4 regions of the Pseudarthrobacter sp. NIBRBAC000502771 genome follow, and region 1 is predicted to be linked to each of the others. Evidence: riboswitches for the same ligand, from Rfam matches in the RefSeq annotation. Region 1 holds a riboswitch; each other region holds the start of a gene.
The links. A riboswitch is a leader RNA that binds a small molecule or an ion and turns the genes downstream of it on or off. The one in region 1 is predicted to bind cyclic di-AMP.

Region 1 (4,340 bases):
CGACGCTGGGTACAGCAGTCCTCATTGCCCGCGGCGAGGCTGCCCTTTGGGCGCTTGCCGCGTGGCTGCGCCCGTTGTGCGGCGCCCTCGTTCCCGCCGTCCTTCCGGCGGACTTCCGCCACCCCCCGCGTCCGGGGCGATCCGTGGACAGGGGCTGCAGAACCCCCGTCCAGGTCGTTGTCCGCGGACCACCACTTAGATTCTGCAGATCATAAGCCCTTCGCCGCCGGCGGCAGGGCGGCCCGGTACGAAGAGGCGTGCCCGGCAACCGGATATGAACAGAATCGACGACCCCATGACAACACGTAAAATAACCACTCGCTCCCGGGCAGGCCTGGCTCTCGCCGGCGCGCTGCTGCTCGCAGCCATCGGGGCGGGACCAGCGCACGCCCACGACGCTCTTCAGTCCACGTCCCCCGAGCGGGACGCGACAGTGACAGCCGCCCCTGCCAGCGTGTCTTTGACCTTGTCGGAGCCGCCCACGGACTCACAGAGCTTGAACCTCAGTGTCATCACCGTGACTGACTCAACGGGAAAGACCCTCAGCGACGGCCAAGTCACCGTGACGGGACCGACCATCTCGACAAAGGTCGCCCCGGGAAGCAACGGTCCCTACACCGTGCTGTGGCGGACGGTTTCCTCAGACGGCCACCCCATCGAGGGAAAGTACTCTTTCACGGTCCAGGACCCCGGGGCAGAAACACCGGCGGCGGCGCCGGCCACAACAGCATCGGTGCCGCCCTCGGCCGCGCCGTCGGCAACCCAGAGCGCGGCGGCAACCACCGTTCCGATGGCTCCGCGCCCGGATGACAGCAACGCTTTGCTCGTCGTAGGCATCGGCGCAGTCATCCTCGCCATCCTGGGCGGCATCCTTTACCTTGCCCGGCGTCGCCGGGAGCCGACCGGTACCGGGGGAAACTGACCCGCAAGGAGTTCTCCAGATGCCGGCCCCGGCCGCCTCTTCACAAGAGTGCCATCCGGGGCCGGCATCTCCTTTAGGACGTGGAAATGGTGCCTGGCCGCTGATGCTCGGCCCTCGCCGACCGCCTGCGGTCCCGGTACCTGCAGACCGCAGCAGCCAAAACGGCCCCGGCCATCACCAGGCATGCTGTCACACCCACGGAGAACAACACGGAGGATACCGGCGGTGCCGGTGCTGACGCGTCGGCGGCCGCGATAATAGTCAGCCAGTAGGCGACGGTGGCCCCCGTCCACGCCAGGCCCGCACAAGCTGTCACCCATGACCATCCGGAAAACCATGCGCTGCCCTGCCGGTAAGACAAGGCGACGGCTATCGCCACGACCCCGGCGACTGCCAGGAGCTGCAGCCCCAGCAGATACGGCCCGGCCACCAATCCGACGGGGATACCCAGGCCACCCAGGAGCACAAGCCGCTTGGCAGCGAGGGGCATACCTCCCCGGTTCGCGTCCGACCGGGTACTGTCGCTCATCGTTTCATCTGGCATGGTCGAATCCTAAACTTCCTCTTCAAATGGGCTCTCCGGCGCACGTCGCGGGCCTCATGCCTAGACGATGCTGCGGCAGCGGATTGCCTTCCCTGACGATACAGCATGCGCTGGATCGAAAAGGGCGGGAACCGATGAGGCCAGCGGAAGCTGCCGCTTCCCCACCGGCACACTGAAGGCCGGCGGTTTCGGAGCCCCCAAGGCACCGAAACCACCGGCCTTTCAGTTGGTTCTTAGGCTCCTGCGCGGACGAACGTCACAGCTCCCTTGGACGTCATCCAGGTCAGGGGGTGCACGGCGGTTTCGTTCTTCCCGTTCAGCCCGGAGCTGAGGACCTGGCCGTTGCCGACATAGATCCCGACGTGACCGGGCTGCATGACCATGTCGCCGGGCTGGGGATCGCTGACGACGGTGCCGTAGTTCATGAACTGCATGGGGCCGAGGTCTCCGACGGGGATCCCGGCAGCGTTAAGCGCGTTTTCCACCAGGCGTGTGCAGTCCTGAATCATGCCGATTTGGGCGTAGGCCGAGGAAAGCATGGTGGCGTTGACTCCGCCTGCCGGAGCGGCCACGGGCGCGGCGGCCGGCGTGACAGTGACCTGGGCCTTGGCCGGAGCCGCAGCAGCGGTCGCACCCGCGGCGGGCACGGCAGCGCGGGGGGTCTCTGCGGGGACGGGTTTAGGCGCTTCGACGACCGGTGCCGGGGTCGTCTTCACGGCAGGACGCTCAAAGGAGATCTGGATTGACGCATCTGCACTGAGCGGGGCCTGTACCTGGCTGGCGAGCTCAACATTTGAGGCCGGCTCGGCCTCGCGCTGGGCCGGGGCCTCTGCTGCCTGCGCGGCGATCCCGCTGGTCAGGATCAGGCCGGAGGCTGCTGCGATGACCGCTGCCTGGCGGCCTACGCCACCGGCGTTCTCGGCAACGGATTTGGACAGGACCGCAAGGGCACTGGTCTGGACAGGGGCCGCGCGGTGGCGGCCGTGAGCACGGCGAATCGACATGAAAGGGCCTCTCCCACTGCCTGCGAGGTTAGCTGTCGGATTCGGATGGGAGACACCCGGCCGCTGTTCCAGCGCAATGCTGGAGGCGCGGCTTCACCCCAAGGCCTGCACTAAGCGGGCCACGTTTGGGTTCCCCGTCTCTGCCGGACGAATTTTGCGAACGGATCCCAAGGCAGCGGCAGAGTTAGGCAATCTGCTCAGGAGTGCCGCATTCTGAGACCGGCACGCCTCCGACCGTACCGGAGAACCTGGGCTATTGTCACATTTGCATAACGTGCGCACGGCTGCTGCGGGTCTCAGGCAGCCCCCCAATCAGCGCTGCAGCCAGTGCTCGGACTCGACCCCTTGGGGTGCCGTCCGAGGTTCCCTTTCCGCCCGTGCACTCCAGAGTAAAGACCTTGTCGGAGCTGGCGCGACCTGGCCACCGCCGCCTGGAGGCGAAGGCCCGGCTGAAGGACTAGTGGCCGGTCCGGGGCGGTCGGGTGATGACGTTGCCCAGGACCAGGAGCGCCGCCCCGGCGGTGACGAACACGTCGGCAAGGTTGAAGGTGGGGAACCAGCCGCTGTGGAAGTAATCGACAACTCCCTGTCCGTCGAGCCTGTCAACGAAGTTTCCGACGGCTCCTCCGAGCAGCGCCGCGGCCCCGGCCCGGGTGAGGCCGGTCATGGAAGGGGCGGAGGTTACGGCGTACCAGAGTAGGGCAGCGATGATCACGCCGGTGACGGTGATAACAACCCACGGGGACAGATCAGCCCCGAAGCTGAAGGCGACGCCGCGGTTATAGAGCAGCTTGATGTTGATGGGGCCGAGGTCAGTCGCCGTGCCGTTGGAGAGTATGGCCTCTGCCAGCGCCTTGAGGGCCAGGTCGGCCGCCGCCAGGACGGCGGCGCCAAGCAGCACCACCGCCCTGGACCGTCGCGCTGTGGCGGCGGGTGAGTCCTGACGCCCTATGGTTTGGGCGCTCACGCTGCCGGTTCCAGCGTGGGGGCGGGTTCGGGCGCACGAAGTGTGGTCTTGCGGCTGATCCGTCCGGCGCGGACTCCGTTGGCGATCACGGCTATTTCGGCCAGTTCGTGGATGAGGACCACGGCGGCCAGGCCGAGCAGTCCGAACAGTGCCAGCGGGATCAGCACAGCGATCAGCAGCAGGGACAAGCCAACGTTCTGGAGCATGATGCTCCGGGTCCGGCGGGCGTGAGTGAGGACCTGGGGCAGGTGGTTCAGGTCCTCTCCCATCAGGGCGATGTCTGCTGTTTCAATCGCGACGTCCGTGCCCATGGCGCCCATGGCGATGCCGGTGTCGGCGGTCGCGAGGGCTGGGGCGTCGTTGACGCCGTCGCCGACCATGGCGGTGGGGGCGCGGCCTTTGAGCGTGCGGATGATCTCGGCCTTATCCTCGGGGCGGAGGTCCGCGTGAACCTCTGTGATGCCCGCTTCCTGGGCCAGGGCTGTGGCGGTGATGAGGTTGTCACCGGTGAGCATGGCGGTTTTGTAGCCGGAGGCGCTGAGTCTGGCGATGACTTCCCGGGCCTCGGGCCTCAGTTCGTCCCGTACGGCGACGGCGCCGATGACCTGGCCGCCATCCTCGATCAGGACGGCCGTCGCGCCGGCGTGCTGCATCCGCTCGACGTCGGGGGTGAGGGGCCCGGCGTTGATCCACCCGGGGCGGCCGAGACGAACGACCCTGCCGTCAAACCGACCCTCGAGGCCGGCGCCGGGGACGGTGTCAACGTCGGTAACAGCCGCGCGTTCGGTGGTGGCTGCGAGGATGGCACGGGCGAGCGGGTGTTCGCTGCGGGCTTCCAGTCCGGCGGCGAGGGCCAGGACCTGTTCCCGTGTGGCCGTGCCGGTAGCGGCGACATCGATCACC
Region 2 (4,340 bases), 1.9 Mb from region 1:
GGTTGCCCAATCGAAACACCGATGCTGGCCAAGTGGTTGTAAGTGGTCTTCATCCCGTTGCCATGATCCACAACGATCCGGTTGCCACTGCCATAGGGGCTCCAGCCTGCCTCAACGACTTTCCCTGGGCCTGCAGCGAACACCGGGGTCGAGCATGCTCCTGTCAGGTCGATGCCGATGTGCAGTTCGCCGGCAGCTCCGGTGATGGGGCTGACACGGAATCCGAAGGGGGAGCTCACGTTCATGGCGGCCAGTGGTGCCCTCAGGCCGCGGGACTGTGCAGTGGGGGCCAGCGCAGCCGCCGGTGCTACTGGAGTCGATGCTGCAACCGTTCCGGCAGCCTCCACGGGCGACGCAGGTTTAGGAGCCGGCTGGGAGGTTACCGCGGGGCTGTCAAAGGTCAGGGAGGCGGTTGGCACTGCGGTAACTGCAGCCTCAACGGCAGGAACTGCGGACGCGGCGGCCCGGTCCGGAGCTCCGGCTCGGCCACCCGGGTCGGCCTGCGCGGCCGAAAGGGCCGTGAGGGCGATCATTCCCGTGACGGCAGCTGTAACGCCCCACTGATGGCTGCGCAGCAGAATGGCAGCGTCACGCAAAAGGGGGCGGCGTGTCCTGGTAGCAGGAAGGGCACGGCGACGGCCGTGTCTGGGCTGGGCAGACAAGATTGTGGTCCTCTCGGCGCCGGCGAAGTTAGCTGTCGGATTCGGACGAGTGGACTGTCCGGCTGCTGGAGGACGCGCGGTAACGCAGCCGCCAGGTAGCTTCACCCCAAGACGCGCTCCGGCGCCGTAAGTGGATCCTCCGCCCCCGCCTTGAGAAGCTCATAGTTATTGACCGCCGGCGGGGTTTGGCGTAGCGGTCAACACATACCCGCCAGGGGTATGCCTCTCTAGAGTAGCGAATCGTTCGCATAAGTTACAAATCCGTTATTCATTCCACTCGCGGCTGCTTGACCCAAGCAGCTGCGCATTGCCCAATAGTGGCGGCGTACATCGCGATCGGGGGATCCGGCGATGATGGGGGAGTGATCTGGCCAGGTCGCCCAACCGATTGACTGTCCCCCCGGACGCTGGCGCCCCCTTAACACCAACCGGTTCTGGGCGGTCTTCTACAACGCCGTGGTCATCCCGGTCGCCGCGCTGGGCCTGCTGAACCCGGTGATCGCAGGCGCCGCGATGGCCGCCAGCCAGGTCTTGGTGGTTTCCAACTCGTTGCGGCTGCGCCGCTTCGGGCGGCCCGCAATGAGGGTGTAGTCCCGATTGCGGCAGGGATGCTGAAGGCCGGTGATGCACAGCCCCCAAGGCAGTGCATCACCGGCCTTCAGTGGCTTACTTACCGGCGCGGACGAACGTGACGCTGCCCTTGGACGTCATCCAGGTCAGCGGGTGTACGGCGGTTTCGTTCTTCCCGTTCAGACCCGAGCTGAGGACCTGGCCGTTGCCGACGTAGATTCCCACGTGGCCGGGCTGCATGACCATGTCACCAGGCTGCGGGTCGGTGACCACGGTGCCGTAGTTCATGAACTGCATCGGGCCCAGGTCCCCGACAGGGATGCCGGCAGCGTTGAGTGCGTTTTCGACCAGCCGGGTGCAGTCCTGGATCATGCCGATTTGGGCGTAGGCGGAGGAAACCATGATGGCGTTGATACCGCTGGCCGCGGGCGCGGCTACAGGAGTGGCGGCAGCAGGGGCAACCGTCACCTGCGCCTTCACGGGCGCAGCCGTTGCAGCCACCGCGGGTGCGGCGGACGCCTTGGGCGCCTCGACGGCGACCGGCTTGGGTGCTTCCACGACCGGAGCCGGGGTGGTCTCCACCGCGGGACGCTCGAAGGAAATCTGGACCGTTGCATCCGCACTGAGCGGAGCCTGGACCTGGCTGGCGACTTCCATCGCCTGAACCGGCTCCGCCTCACGCTGGGCCGGGGCATCGGCTGCCTGGGCGGCAATGCCGCTGGTCAGGACAAGGCCGGACGCCGCGGCGATAACGGCCGCCTGCCGGCCGGCGGCACCGGCGTTTCCGGCGACCGATTTGGACAGCACCGCAAGCGTGCCGGTCTGGACAGGGACCGCGCGGTGACGGCCGTGAGCTTTGCGCATGGGCATGAAAGGGCCTCTCCCACTGCCTGCGGGGTTAGCTGTCGGATTCGGATGGGAGACACCCGGCCGAGGCTGGTACCAAAGGAACCAGGCACGGCTTCACCCCAAGGCCTGCCCACAGCAGGCCAGTGTTGGTTTCCCCGTCTCTGCCGGACGAAAGTTGCGAACGGATCCCGGGCAGCGGCAGAGTTAGGCAAGTCTGCTCGGGAGTGCCGCATTCGGAGAAACCGGCACGGCTTCGACCGTACTTCACGCACGCATCACTTGTCACATTTGAATAACATAAGATGCAGATCACAGGTCGTTTACTTTCTTCCTGATACCCCCACCCGGTATAGTTTCTGCTGTTGTCAGTGAAGTGGTATGTCCCGGCCGGCCCCTGCGCCCGGCTCTCACAGCCGTTCAATCCCAGCGCCCATTAGTCCTTCGTCAAGGAATGGAAACTGACATGTGTGGAACCGAAAACCGTTCCCAGCTGCCGCTTGCCGCGGCATCGGGGTGCAGCTGCTGCTCGACCGAAGCCGCCCCTTCCCCCACCGCAGCCGCCGGTGCCACTACCGTTGAATTCGCTGTGGACGGCTTGACCTGCGGGCACTGCGTGCAGACGGTCGAGAAGGCTGTCTCTGCCGTTGATGGGGTGGAATCTGCCTCCGTTGACCTCGTCCCCGGCGGCCGCTCCCGCCTGCGGGTGCAAGGTACGGTCGACGCGGCAGTGATGCGGGAGGCTGTGACTGCGGCCGGGTACACCTTCGCCGGCATCTAGAATCTGCATGTCCCCGGCACCTTCTGCTCGCGCCGGGGCATTGTGCCTCCCGGCGAGGAGGGCCATTTCCGCAACGTCACCACCCGCAGGTGCCCCCGGGCGACCTGAAAAGCCGCCCATCCCGGTGCCGACGTCGCTGAGCGGGAGCGGCAGACGGACATGCAGGCCCGCGCGTTGAACTAGAAGGAGCCGGCCGGCAGGAACATCCTGCCGGTTTACCCTTGTTGTGAGAGAACTCTACGGAAAGGAGGAAGAGTCGTGACTCCAGCGCATCGTCGCCTTTTCACGGCCTTCCTCCTGAGGGGAGGGTTCCTGACCGCGGCCCTGGCCGTCATTGCCGGCATCTTCGGCATGCACGTTATGGGCGGTGCCCACGACATGCCCCCGGGCCCCACCATGTCAATGGCAGGACCAGGGGGGACGACGCAGCTGCAGGCCATGGCGGCCAGCCACGTCCACGCCATGGGGACGTCCATAGGCGTGGCTTCATATGATCCGGCGGCTGCGGGTTCCTTCTCCTCGTCGTCCTGTGACCCGGCGGGGTCGTGCACCGAGATGTCTGCCGGTGACGCCGCTTGTGTCCTTGCCCCGGGACATACGACTCTCTCAGCTCCACTGCCGGGAACAGCGCCCTATGATCTGCCCGATTTTGGTGCCGCCGCTTTACTCGGCAGCATCTATTCCTACTCACCGGGCAGCCCCTCCCCCGGCGACCTCTGTATCAGCCGGACGTAAATCACTCCACCGCGCCGGTGCCTTCAACCGGTGCCATCGTCCAGCCAGATGGCCTGCAGCAAACACACCAGACCCCTTAGGGTTTGCCGCTGCATGCTCCCCCTTCCAGGCGGATCCCCCCGCTGATACTTTGAGGACCCTGATTTTCATGAAGAAGACCCTGACCATTTCGGCTGCCGCCATCGCCGCAGCCATCGCCCTCGCCGGATGCTCGGCCGGCTCCGGAACGGGGAGCTCGAACGGAAGCAGCATGCCAGGCATGGACCACGGCAGTTCCGGGATGATGTCATCCACCGCGGCCCCCGCAAGCTCAGCTGCGGCTGCGGCTGCCTTCAACGACGCGGACACGATGTTCGCGCAGATGATGATTCCCCACCACGCCCAGGCCGTCACCATGAGCGACATGATGCTCAAGAAGCAGGGTATCCCTGCCGCAGTGACCGACCTGGCCACCAAAGTCAAAGCCGCCCAGGGACCGGAAATCGAAAAGATGACCGGCTGGCTTCAGAGCTGGGGCCAGCCCACCGCCGCAGCGACTGACATGGCATCGAACCACGCCATGCCCGGAATGATGGGCGGAGACGACATGGCCAAGCTCGAGGCCGCGCAGGGCGTTGAGGCGGCCAAAGTGTTCCTGACCCAGATGATCGCCCACCACGAAGGCGCCGTCACGATGGCCAGGGCAGAAACTACCGACGGCAAGAACACCGATGCGGTCCAGCTCAGCAAGGACATCGTCAACGCCC
Region 3 (4,340 bases), 170 kb from region 1:
TCGGGGCCGTTGCCCCAGCCGCCTGCATTGGACACACCGGGCGTAGCCCAGGGATCGTCCTGTGCAGCCTGCTGGTTGCCGCCGCCCCAGCCTCCACCGGAGTTGCCGCCCTGGTTTCCACCAGAGTTGCCGCCTCCGAAGCCACCGCCGCTGTTGCCGCCACCGAAGCCGCCGCCACCCTGTCCGCCGGAGCGCTGGGTACGGTTGACCTTGGCGTTGGCGTAGCGCAGGCTGGGGCCGATTTCGTCGACCTCAAGCTCGATAACGGTGCGCTTTTCGCCTTCTTTTGTTTCGTAGGAGCGGCTCTTCAGGCGGCCGGTAACGATGACGCGCATGCCCTTGGTCAGGGACTCCGCGACGTTCTCGGCTGCTTCACGCCAAACAGCGGCGCGGAGGAACAGGGTCTCCCCGTCCTTCCACTCGTTGGACTGGCGATCAAAGGTGCGGGGGGTGGAAGCGATGGTGAAGTTCGCTACTGCCGAACCTGACGGTGTGAACCGCAATTCCGGGTCATTGGTGAGATTACCGATGACCGTAATGGTGGTCTCGCCTGCCATCTACTGCCTCCTTGTTCGATCCTGGGTGAAGAGTGCGTTTCCTGCGGGGTAAAGAATGAAGAATGGTGCTGAATTACTCAGCAACAACCTTCTGCTCTTCGGGGCGGGTGATCTTGGTGCGCATGATGGTCTCGTTAAGAGACAGCTGGCGGTCAAGTTCCTTGGCGGTCTCCGGCTTCGCGGTGAAGTTCACCACGGCGTAGATACCTTCGGACTTCTTCTTGATGTCGTAAGCCAGGCGACGACGGCCCCAGATGTCAACCTTCTCGATGGTTCCACCATCGTTCGTGATGACGTTCAGGAACTTCTGAAGCGACGGCTCAACGGTACGCTCTTCGACCTCGGGGTCGATGATTACCATCAATTCGTAAGGACGCATATGTGAACCCACCTCCTTTGGGCTAAGCGGTTACGGCATTTCCGTAACAGGAGGTTCATTTGCGATTCCGCGCGATGCCCGGCCACCGGAACGGAGGCAGGACGCAGCACAGACTTCAATATCCTAGTGCATTTGGACCCGATAGGCGATTCACGCTTGACCCAAGGCTAGCCCGCATGGATGCGGGACGGGGCCGGGCATGGTCGCTATGTGGAAAAGCCCCGCGCCCTGCAGGGTGCACTAGCAGTGGCCACGCCTGGGGCAGGTGAACGCCACGCGGGGGAAGTGAGACCCGTTACCTTATTGTGATTATCAGCGGGGTCTCGTGTACGGTCTTCCGGGGGCTGCCCCAGCCAGCCCCAATCCGGAGGACGCCGAGTTCTGCCGCCTCCCGGATCCACTAGGTTTCAGGCAGAGACGGGGGACCCAAGCCTCTCGGGCCGGATTTCCGCGCCTTGGGGTGAAGCCGCGCCAAGCGGCCGAATGGCCTCATTCGAACCCGACAGCTAACCCCGCAGGCGTTATGAGAGGTAATGTCCCCATGCCCGTATTACCCAAACGTAAAAGCAATGCATCATCCCGTTATCAAACCGAAATTAGTGGGCCCTTGACACAGGCGCCTGCCGTCCGGGGGCGAAAGCTTCAGTTTGCTGCCGGATTAGCCGCCACTGTCCTCGGGGCCGCAGTATTGGGCATTGGATTCAGCCAAGCTTCAGGCACTCCCGACGTGGACCGCGTAGCTAGCTCCGCTGACACAGTCAGCCAGCCAGTTGTCGCTGAACAAAGCCCGGTCCTTCCTGCATCGCCCGCTCCCGCAACCTCGCCCGCAGCCAGTGAACCCGCAGTCACCCCCATCGAGGCGGCCGCACCACAGGCTCCTGTTGCACCTGCACCGGCTTCCCCCGCTCCGATCGCCCCGATGTCTGCGCAATTGGCAAGCACCGGCACCTCACAACCCGTCGGTGTGCCGGGCAATTGGACCATGACCTTCGCTGACGAATTCAACGGAGCTGGCCTAGACGCAGCCAAGTGGTCCAATTGCTGGTTCTCCCCCGGCTGCGGAACCATGAACAAGGTTTCCACCAGCCCGGCAAACGTCTCGGTAGCGAACGGAAACCTGTCACTGGGCCTCGCCTCAGCCACCTCCGGCGGCCTGGTGTCCACCAACCCCAATGGGGGAGCCGGCACCGGGTACCAGTTCACCACCGGCTACGTCGAAGCCAGGATCAAGTTCACCGGTAATGCCAACGGGCTGACCAACTGGCCTGCTTTCTGGACCACCGGGCAATCTTGGCCGGCCACCGGCGAAAACGACATTGCCGAGGTCCTCAAGGCGAAAATGACCGTCAACTACCACTCCAGCTCGGGCACCCACAACCAAGGCACCGTCCCCGGGAATTGGGCCAACGAGTACCACACCTTCGGCCTCCACAGGATGGCAAACTCGTCGGATGTGTACTTTGACGGCGTCAAGGTCAAGTCCTACCCCACGGACGACGGGAATGCTCCGCAGTACATCGTGCTGAACGTCGGTTCCTCCTCGACGAACCCCGTGTACGGCCCGCAGTCACAGATGATGGTGGACTACGTCCGGGCTTGGCAGTAACAAGCCCCATGCCACCCGATGAAAGGGCGACGGCGGGACCTCCCGCCGTCGCCCTTTTCGCTTTCCTCAAGGTTGCCTAAAGCGACCCTCTGCCAGGGAAGTGATCCAGTAAACTCTTGCAATGAAGCTCCTGTACGTGACGGAAAGCGTGCCCAACCGGGATCCTGAGCAGGGGGACGGAAGCTCAATGATTCCGTACGAAGTGATCCTGCACCTCCCTTCGGACGTGGCCGTCACGCTCTTGACTTTTTCGGGTCCCGTTCCCGTTCCGGAGGAAATCAGGAGCCGCTGTGACACGGTGTACGAACTGGCGCCCCGGCAGGAACTATCGGCCTTTGCCCGCTCCGTGGGCGGCCTGACGGGACTGGGGAAACACCGGCGTTCCACCCCTTCTGCCCGCGCCGCAGCCACTCGGTTGTCCGCGGGTATGGACGCTACACTGATCCATGGCCCCCACGCCCTCTTCCTGTCCCACAGTGTCAACGGGCCACTGGTACTGCAGACCGTAGACCCCTGGTCCATTCGCGCCAGTATGGACACGGCGAGGGCACGCACCCTACAACCCGCGTACCGTCTGCGGGAACATGTGGCGGCCCGCGCTGAACGCCACCTGCCGTCCCGGGCCCGGCTTCTCACAGTCGGCGCCAGGGACGCAGCAGCTTGGTCCGCCTCATTGGACCGGGCCGTCACCAGCATCCCCAACGGCACGGCAACGGCCACCGGTCCCCGCCTCGAGGGCGACGCCCCGGTTGTGTGCTTCGCCGGAAGCCTGAATTACGGACCGAATGTGGACAGCGCCACCGTACTGGCCAGGAGGATCGCCCCGCTGGTGTGGCAGGAGGTTCCGAATGCCCGCTTCGTCATCGCAGGGCGGCAGCCCACGCCGGCGGTGCTGGCGCTGGCCGGGCCCCAGGTGGACATCCTGGCCAACGTGCCCTCCATCCTGGACGTGTTCCAAGCTGCGGACGTGGCTGCTTTCCCGGACGAGCACGGGGTGGGTATCCGGAACTCCGTCCTGGAAGCCCTCGCCGCCGGAGTGCCCGTGGTGGCCACACCCGTGGCCGCGAGGGAACTTCCCGCGCACCCGTTGCTTGCCGTTCGGGACAGTCAGGAGGCTCTTGCCCGCAAGGTGGTGGAGCAACTCTCGGCTCTAAAGCCACCGCAAGGGGATCTCCCCAGAGGCCGGCCGGGTGTTGCCGCAGGTGCAGTCCGCACTTGGGAAACCGTGGCAGGCGAGTACCTGGCGGAAGTCCGGGCAGCCATGGCGGGCGAACTCTCCGAAACGAACGGGCAACCATGACGTACGCACCGGGGGAATTGGAGCGCAAGGGAGTCCGGGGAGCCCTGTGGCAGGGACTGGCCTTCGCCTCGGGCAGGGTGATCGTGCTGGTGACCACCGTGGTCTTGGCGCGGCTCCTCTCGCCTGAGCAATACGGCCTCGTCGCGCTTGCGCTGGTGCTGATGGCCTACGCCGAAACTATCGCCGACGCCGGAGTGGGACAGGCCCTTGTCTACCTGCCCAAGACTCCCGTCATCGCAAGATCGGCGCTGCTGCTGTCCGTTGCCTTGGGTGCAGTGCTTGCCGTGGCAGCCCTGCTGGCCGCGGACACGGTGGAGGACCTCCTTGAGCTGGACGGGGTAGCACCTCTGGTGCAGGTCCTGGGTGTTTCCGTGCTGGCCACCGCCTGCGGCGCCGTCCCGGAAGCCATCATGCGTCGGGACCTGAAGTTCAGGCAACTCACTGCGGCGCCGGTACTGCGCGCCGCGACCATGGGAACGGTGACCCTCTACCTGGCCT
Region 4 (4,340 bases), 1.8 Mb from region 1:
TCACGATGACTAAGAAACGGCGGAGGCCGGCCCCGAAAAGACCCGGGCACTCCCCGGCCAGGCATACCCCGGCACGTCCCGGCCCGCGCCGCCCATCTGCCGCAGCGCAGCCAGCCCCGACCGCGCACTCACTCACCAAAGAAACAGGCCGCAGTACCAAGCTCTTCGACCCGCTTGAGCCGCAGGGGCTGGTCGCCACGTATTGGCTCGACACCGCCGCATGGGAGGGGCCGAATGATCTCTCTGTCCGGTTTTTCGGTAACCGGGCCGATGGAGGCGTCGGGGCGCCGCCGGAACGATTCGAAGTGTATGAAGATGTCGACTCGATCAAGCCGGGAACCGGGCGGATCGCCGTCACCTCCCGCATATCCGGAATCACCGGCGGGGTATGGAATGTCACCGCGACGCCGGTCCCCCGTAACGACAGTGACCCTCGGCGTCGCGCCGCAGCTCTTAGTGGATGCCTGCCGCAGCGAGCCTCGGTTCATACCAGGTTTCACGCCCTCGCCCAGGGGCCCGGCGTCCACGCCTGGTCCTGGCCTGTACTACTGGGTCTGGGCGCGGTCCTGGCTATTCTCGTTCAGGCCCTGTTCCTGACCAGGCAGGGCATTGACCCGGCAGTTCCTGTGTGGCTCACCGTACTGGCCAACGCGGTTGGCGGGGTGTGTGCCCGGCTCTGGTCGCTTGCCCTGAACCGCCAGCCGCTGAGCGGGTTCTTCAAAACCGGTGCGTGCATCCAGGGGTTCCTGGCCGGTGCGCTGGCCACCATCATCGTCGGGTCGCTGGTCGTTGGATTGCCGACGGGCCGGATCCTGGACGCGACGGCGGTCGGACTCTTCTTCGGCATGACCCTGGGTCGGACCGGATGTTTCTTTAGCGGGTGCTGTTACGGGCGCCCCACCGCCTCGCGATGGGGGCTATGGTCCTCGGACCGTCGGGTAGGACGGCTTAGGTACCCTGTCCAGCTCTATGAGGCGTTTCTGTCATTGCTGATCGGCCTCGGAACGCTGGCCGTGACGCTGGCAGGGCCACCGAGCATTCCCGGGCTGGTCTTCGTCGGCTCCATCATGGTCTACACCCTGGGCCGGCAGTTGCTCTTCCCGTTGCGGGTGGAGTCCCGCACACGGCGGGGGCGAACACTGACCATTGTGGTGTGCACCCTGATTCTGGGCGCAGACATCATGCTGGCCGTCTTGTCCTGATCGTCACTACGGCAAAGTGAGGCCAAGCACCAACAGGCACTCAGTTCCCCCGGCCGGGGCTACGCCCGCCATGGCCTTCACGGCCATGTGCTGAGCGAGGAACCACCCAACCGGGTACCTGGGCGACACGGCCTGCCGCGGGAGCCGCGGGCTCATCCCCGTCCGGGGCCCTCACCGCCCGGTCCGCTTCCGTTGGTCGCCTCGGTTTCGTTGACCCCAGGCTGGCTGCGGGCATCATCCGTTTCTTCCGAAACGGGTTCGCTTCCTTGCTCGAACTGCGCTCGGTAACGTACACGCCGGATTCGTCTGGTCATGGAAACCATGAGCAGGACAACTCCGATGACCATGAACGCCGTCATCGCGAAACCCAGGAATCCGGGAGTTACCTGATCCGCGTCCAGCCCTGGCCTCAGACCCTCGTTGCCTGGAGCCGGGGCCGGCGTCGTAGCCAAGGCGTAAAGACCCGCGGCAACAATTGGGATTTGCACTGTATAGTCCTTTGTCCGGCTCGTTGTGTGGGCGCCCGCAGATGGCCCTCGTGCGTAATCCGCCCGAGCCCGCTGAGCGCGGTCCGTCAGGACCGCAGAGAAACAGGGTGCAGGACGCACCCGCTACTGTACCGCTTCATTGCGCGGCTGCCGCTTTTCACAGCAGTCAGCGCAGCCATCTACCTCTTAGATGAAGGCAGCCGGGTCGACGGTCTGGCCGTTGACCATGACCTCGAAGTGAAGGTGGCAGCCGGTGGAGGCACCGGTTGTGCCTACCCCTGCAATCTGCTGGCCCTGAGCCACGGACTGCCCGACCGAGACACCGATAGTGGACAGGTGGTTGTAGGTGGTCTTCAGTCCGTTGCCGTGATCGACGACGATCCGGTTGCCGCTGCCGTACGGACTCCAGCCGGCCTCGGTGACGGCGCCGGAACCGGCGGCGAAGACCGCCGTCGTGCACGCACCGGTCAAATCGATTCCGGTGTGCAGCTCCGCGGCGGCCCCGGTGATCGGGCTGGTTCTGAAGCCGAAGGGGGAGCTGACGTTAATCGACGCGAGCGGGGCACGCAACCCCTTGGAAGGGGATGCCGGGGCGTGGGCGACCTCGGGTGCTTTGACCGCCCCTGCGGGCTGCGCCGGCGCAGCGGGCGCAGGCGCTGGCTGGGAGGTCACCTCCGGGCGGTCAAATGTGAGGACAGTGTCGGCTGCTGCCGTGACCGCCGTTTCCGGGGCCGGGGCTGCCACGGCGGCTGGCCGGGGCTGGGCCGCAGCGCGGCTGCCGGGGTCTGCCTGCGCCGCGGACAGGGCAGTGAGGGCGATCATTCCCGTGACGGCTGCTGTTAGGCCGAACTGCTGGCTGCGGAGCCGGAACGTGGGTTCACGGAAGAACGGCGGGCGGCGTGCTGAGGCAGCGGCCGGAAGTGCGCGGCGACGGCCGTGTTTTGGCTGGGCAGACAAGATAGCGGTCCTCTCGGCGCCGGCGAAGTTAGCTGTCGGATTCGGACGAGTGGACTGTCCGGCTGCCCTGCAGGACGCGATTGGGACGCGTGGTCACAGGGTCGGCTTCACCCCAAGGTGCACCATGGCACACCGTATGTGGGTCCTCCGCCCCCGCCTGAGAAAGATCAGGATCACGGACCGCCGGCGGGGTTTGGCGAAGCGGTCACATCCATACCCGTTGGGGGTATGTGTTGGTACGACTCTAGCGAAGCGTCGGCGTAGGTTACAAATCCGTTATCAAAGGCGCTCCGGGCTTAAGGGGGCAGGGATGGTGACTGGCGGGGCACCGGAAGGATACGCTGGGCGAGACTTGCCCCCAGGAGAGACCAGATGGCCCTTCAACGTTCGACGCCTCCACTGCTGGTCCGCAGGCTTGCGGCGCTGCGGGCTGTCCTTTCCTGCCTCGTGATCGTCCTCCTAGTGGCCGGGCCAGTTGCCTTCTGTAATGGGCAGGCCCACGTGGTGGGGGTGTCCGACCCTAGCCCTTACTCCGCCGCACAGCGCCAGCGCCAGACTTTGATCCCCGGGGGACAGGAGAATCCTCGGGGACGTTCGGACAGAGTGACGCCGGTCGGAGCCCAATCCGCCTCCGACGTGCTCCGCGGGGTCCCGCGCAGCGGGTGCCACGAGGCCGGAGACACCCGGTCAGTCAGTCCACGGTCGTGGCCCGTTGCTGTGACCGACGCGGCGCAGCCAAGGCCCGGAGTGCTCCTCCCTGATTTCGCGGGTCCGCGCGCCCGGCCCCCGGCATCCCACATCGCTAACAGGCCCCAAGCACCGCTGAGCCGGCAGGCGCTAACCCTAACTCAACTGTCTGTCAGTCGGACATAAAAGGGCACGTTCTCCACGTCCGGCCGCGCGAACGCCAGGCCATAGGGCCTGCAAGTGGCACCCTTCGACCAGGCTGGCGTAAACACCGCGTGCGGCCGCCCTTTGGGTCCTGCCTTCAGCGATCAGAAGGAGGCCCGAGAGAGAACATCAGCCAAACAGCCGGCACATCAGAAACATCAGCCGGTCTCCGCACCAGGTTCCTCCCGTTCAGTATTGGAAAGAGAGAAAGAAATGACACACGGAAGCACCCACAAGATGCTCGATGCCTACCCGAAGGATCTTGGCGGCATCGATCAGCACATGCTCGCCGAATGCATTGCAGCGTGCTTTGACTGCTCACAGGCCTGTACCGCCTGCGCTGATGCCTGCCTCGGCGAAGACATGGTCGCCGAGTTGACCAAATGCATCCGCACCGATCTTGACTGTGCAGACATCTGCGCGGTCACGGCAAACGTCCTCTCCCGCCACACCGCCTTTGATGCCAACGTCACCCGCGCGGTGCTCCAGGCCTGTGCCACAGCGTGCAAAGCCTGCGCCGAGGAATGCGAACAACACGCAGGCATGCATGAACACTGCCGGCTCTGTGCCGAGGCATGCCGCCGTTGCGAAAAGGCATGCAACGACCTTCTCAGCTCGCTCGGCTGACCCTGCCCCAGGGCCCTACCCAACGGTGACCGGAGATCCAACGCCTTCCGGCACCCGCGGGAAGGCCTGCCCTGCAGCATCCCGGACTTAAGGCAACCCCAATGCGTCCCTGAGCACTGCCACCGGAGCATCCAGGGGATGAAAATGCCAGTCGAATCGTTAATCCGCGTATGGG

Region 2: another riboswitch for cyclic di-AMP. It lies ahead of NIBR502771_RS16540 (NlpC/P60 family protein); the one in region 1 lies ahead of NIBR502771_RS04775 (NlpC/P60 family protein).
Region 3: another riboswitch for cyclic di-AMP. It lies ahead of NIBR502771_RS20675 (family 16 glycosylhydrolase); the one in region 1 lies ahead of NIBR502771_RS04775 (NlpC/P60 family protein).
Region 4: another riboswitch for cyclic di-AMP. It lies ahead of NIBR502771_RS16870 (M23 family metallopeptidase); the one in region 1 lies ahead of NIBR502771_RS04775 (NlpC/P60 family protein).

Annotation. Positions count from the first base shown of each region.
Region 1 covers NZ_CP041187.1:993,846-998,185, forward strand. The annotation lists gene NIBR502771_RS04760 (hypothetical protein) at 1-215, shown strand, start outside; gene NIBR502771_RS04765 (copper resistance CopC family protein) at 296-922, shown strand; gene NIBR502771_RS04770 (hypothetical protein) at 996-1,466, opposite strand; gene NIBR502771_RS04775 (NlpC/P60 family protein) at 1,700-2,470, opposite strand; cyclic di-AMP (ydaO/yuaA leader) riboswitch at 2,474-2,669, opposite strand; gene lspA (signal peptidase II) at 2,928-3,437, opposite strand; gene NIBR502771_RS04785 (cation-translocating P-type ATPase) at 3,434-4,340, opposite strand, start outside.
Region 2 covers NZ_CP041187.1:3,543,885-3,548,224, forward strand. The annotation lists gene NIBR502771_RS21020 (M23 family metallopeptidase) at 1-245, opposite strand, end outside; cyclic di-AMP (ydaO/yuaA leader) riboswitch at 668-863, opposite strand; partial or broken gene NIBR502771_RS21280 (hypothetical protein) at 1,035-1,253, shown strand; gene NIBR502771_RS16540 (NlpC/P60 family protein) at 1,329-2,102, opposite strand; cyclic di-AMP (ydaO/yuaA leader) riboswitch at 2,106-2,302, opposite strand; gene NIBR502771_RS16545 (heavy-metal-associated domain-containing protein) at 2,545-2,859, shown strand; gene NIBR502771_RS16550 (hypothetical protein) at 3,118-3,594, shown strand; gene NIBR502771_RS16555 (DUF305 domain-containing protein) at 3,743-4,340, shown strand, end outside.
Region 3 covers NZ_CP041187.1:1,166,757-1,171,096, reverse strand. The annotation lists gene NIBR502771_RS05535 (single-stranded DNA-binding protein) at 1-557, opposite strand, end outside; gene rpsF (30S ribosomal protein S6) at 631-936, opposite strand; cyclic di-AMP (ydaO/yuaA leader) riboswitch at 1,299-1,471, shown strand; gene NIBR502771_RS20675 (family 16 glycosylhydrolase) at 1,919-2,542, shown strand; gene NIBR502771_RS21150 (glycosyltransferase) at 2,664-3,842, shown strand; gene NIBR502771_RS05515 (oligosaccharide flippase family protein) at 3,839-4,340, shown strand, end outside.
Region 4 covers NZ_CP041187.1:3,616,966-3,621,305, forward strand. The annotation lists gene NIBR502771_RS16860 (prolipoprotein diacylglyceryl transferase) at 6-1,202, shown strand; gene NIBR502771_RS16870 (M23 family metallopeptidase) at 1,877-2,647, opposite strand; cyclic di-AMP (ydaO/yuaA leader) riboswitch at 2,653-2,856, opposite strand; gene NIBR502771_RS16875 (four-helix bundle copper-binding protein) at 3,752-4,165, shown strand.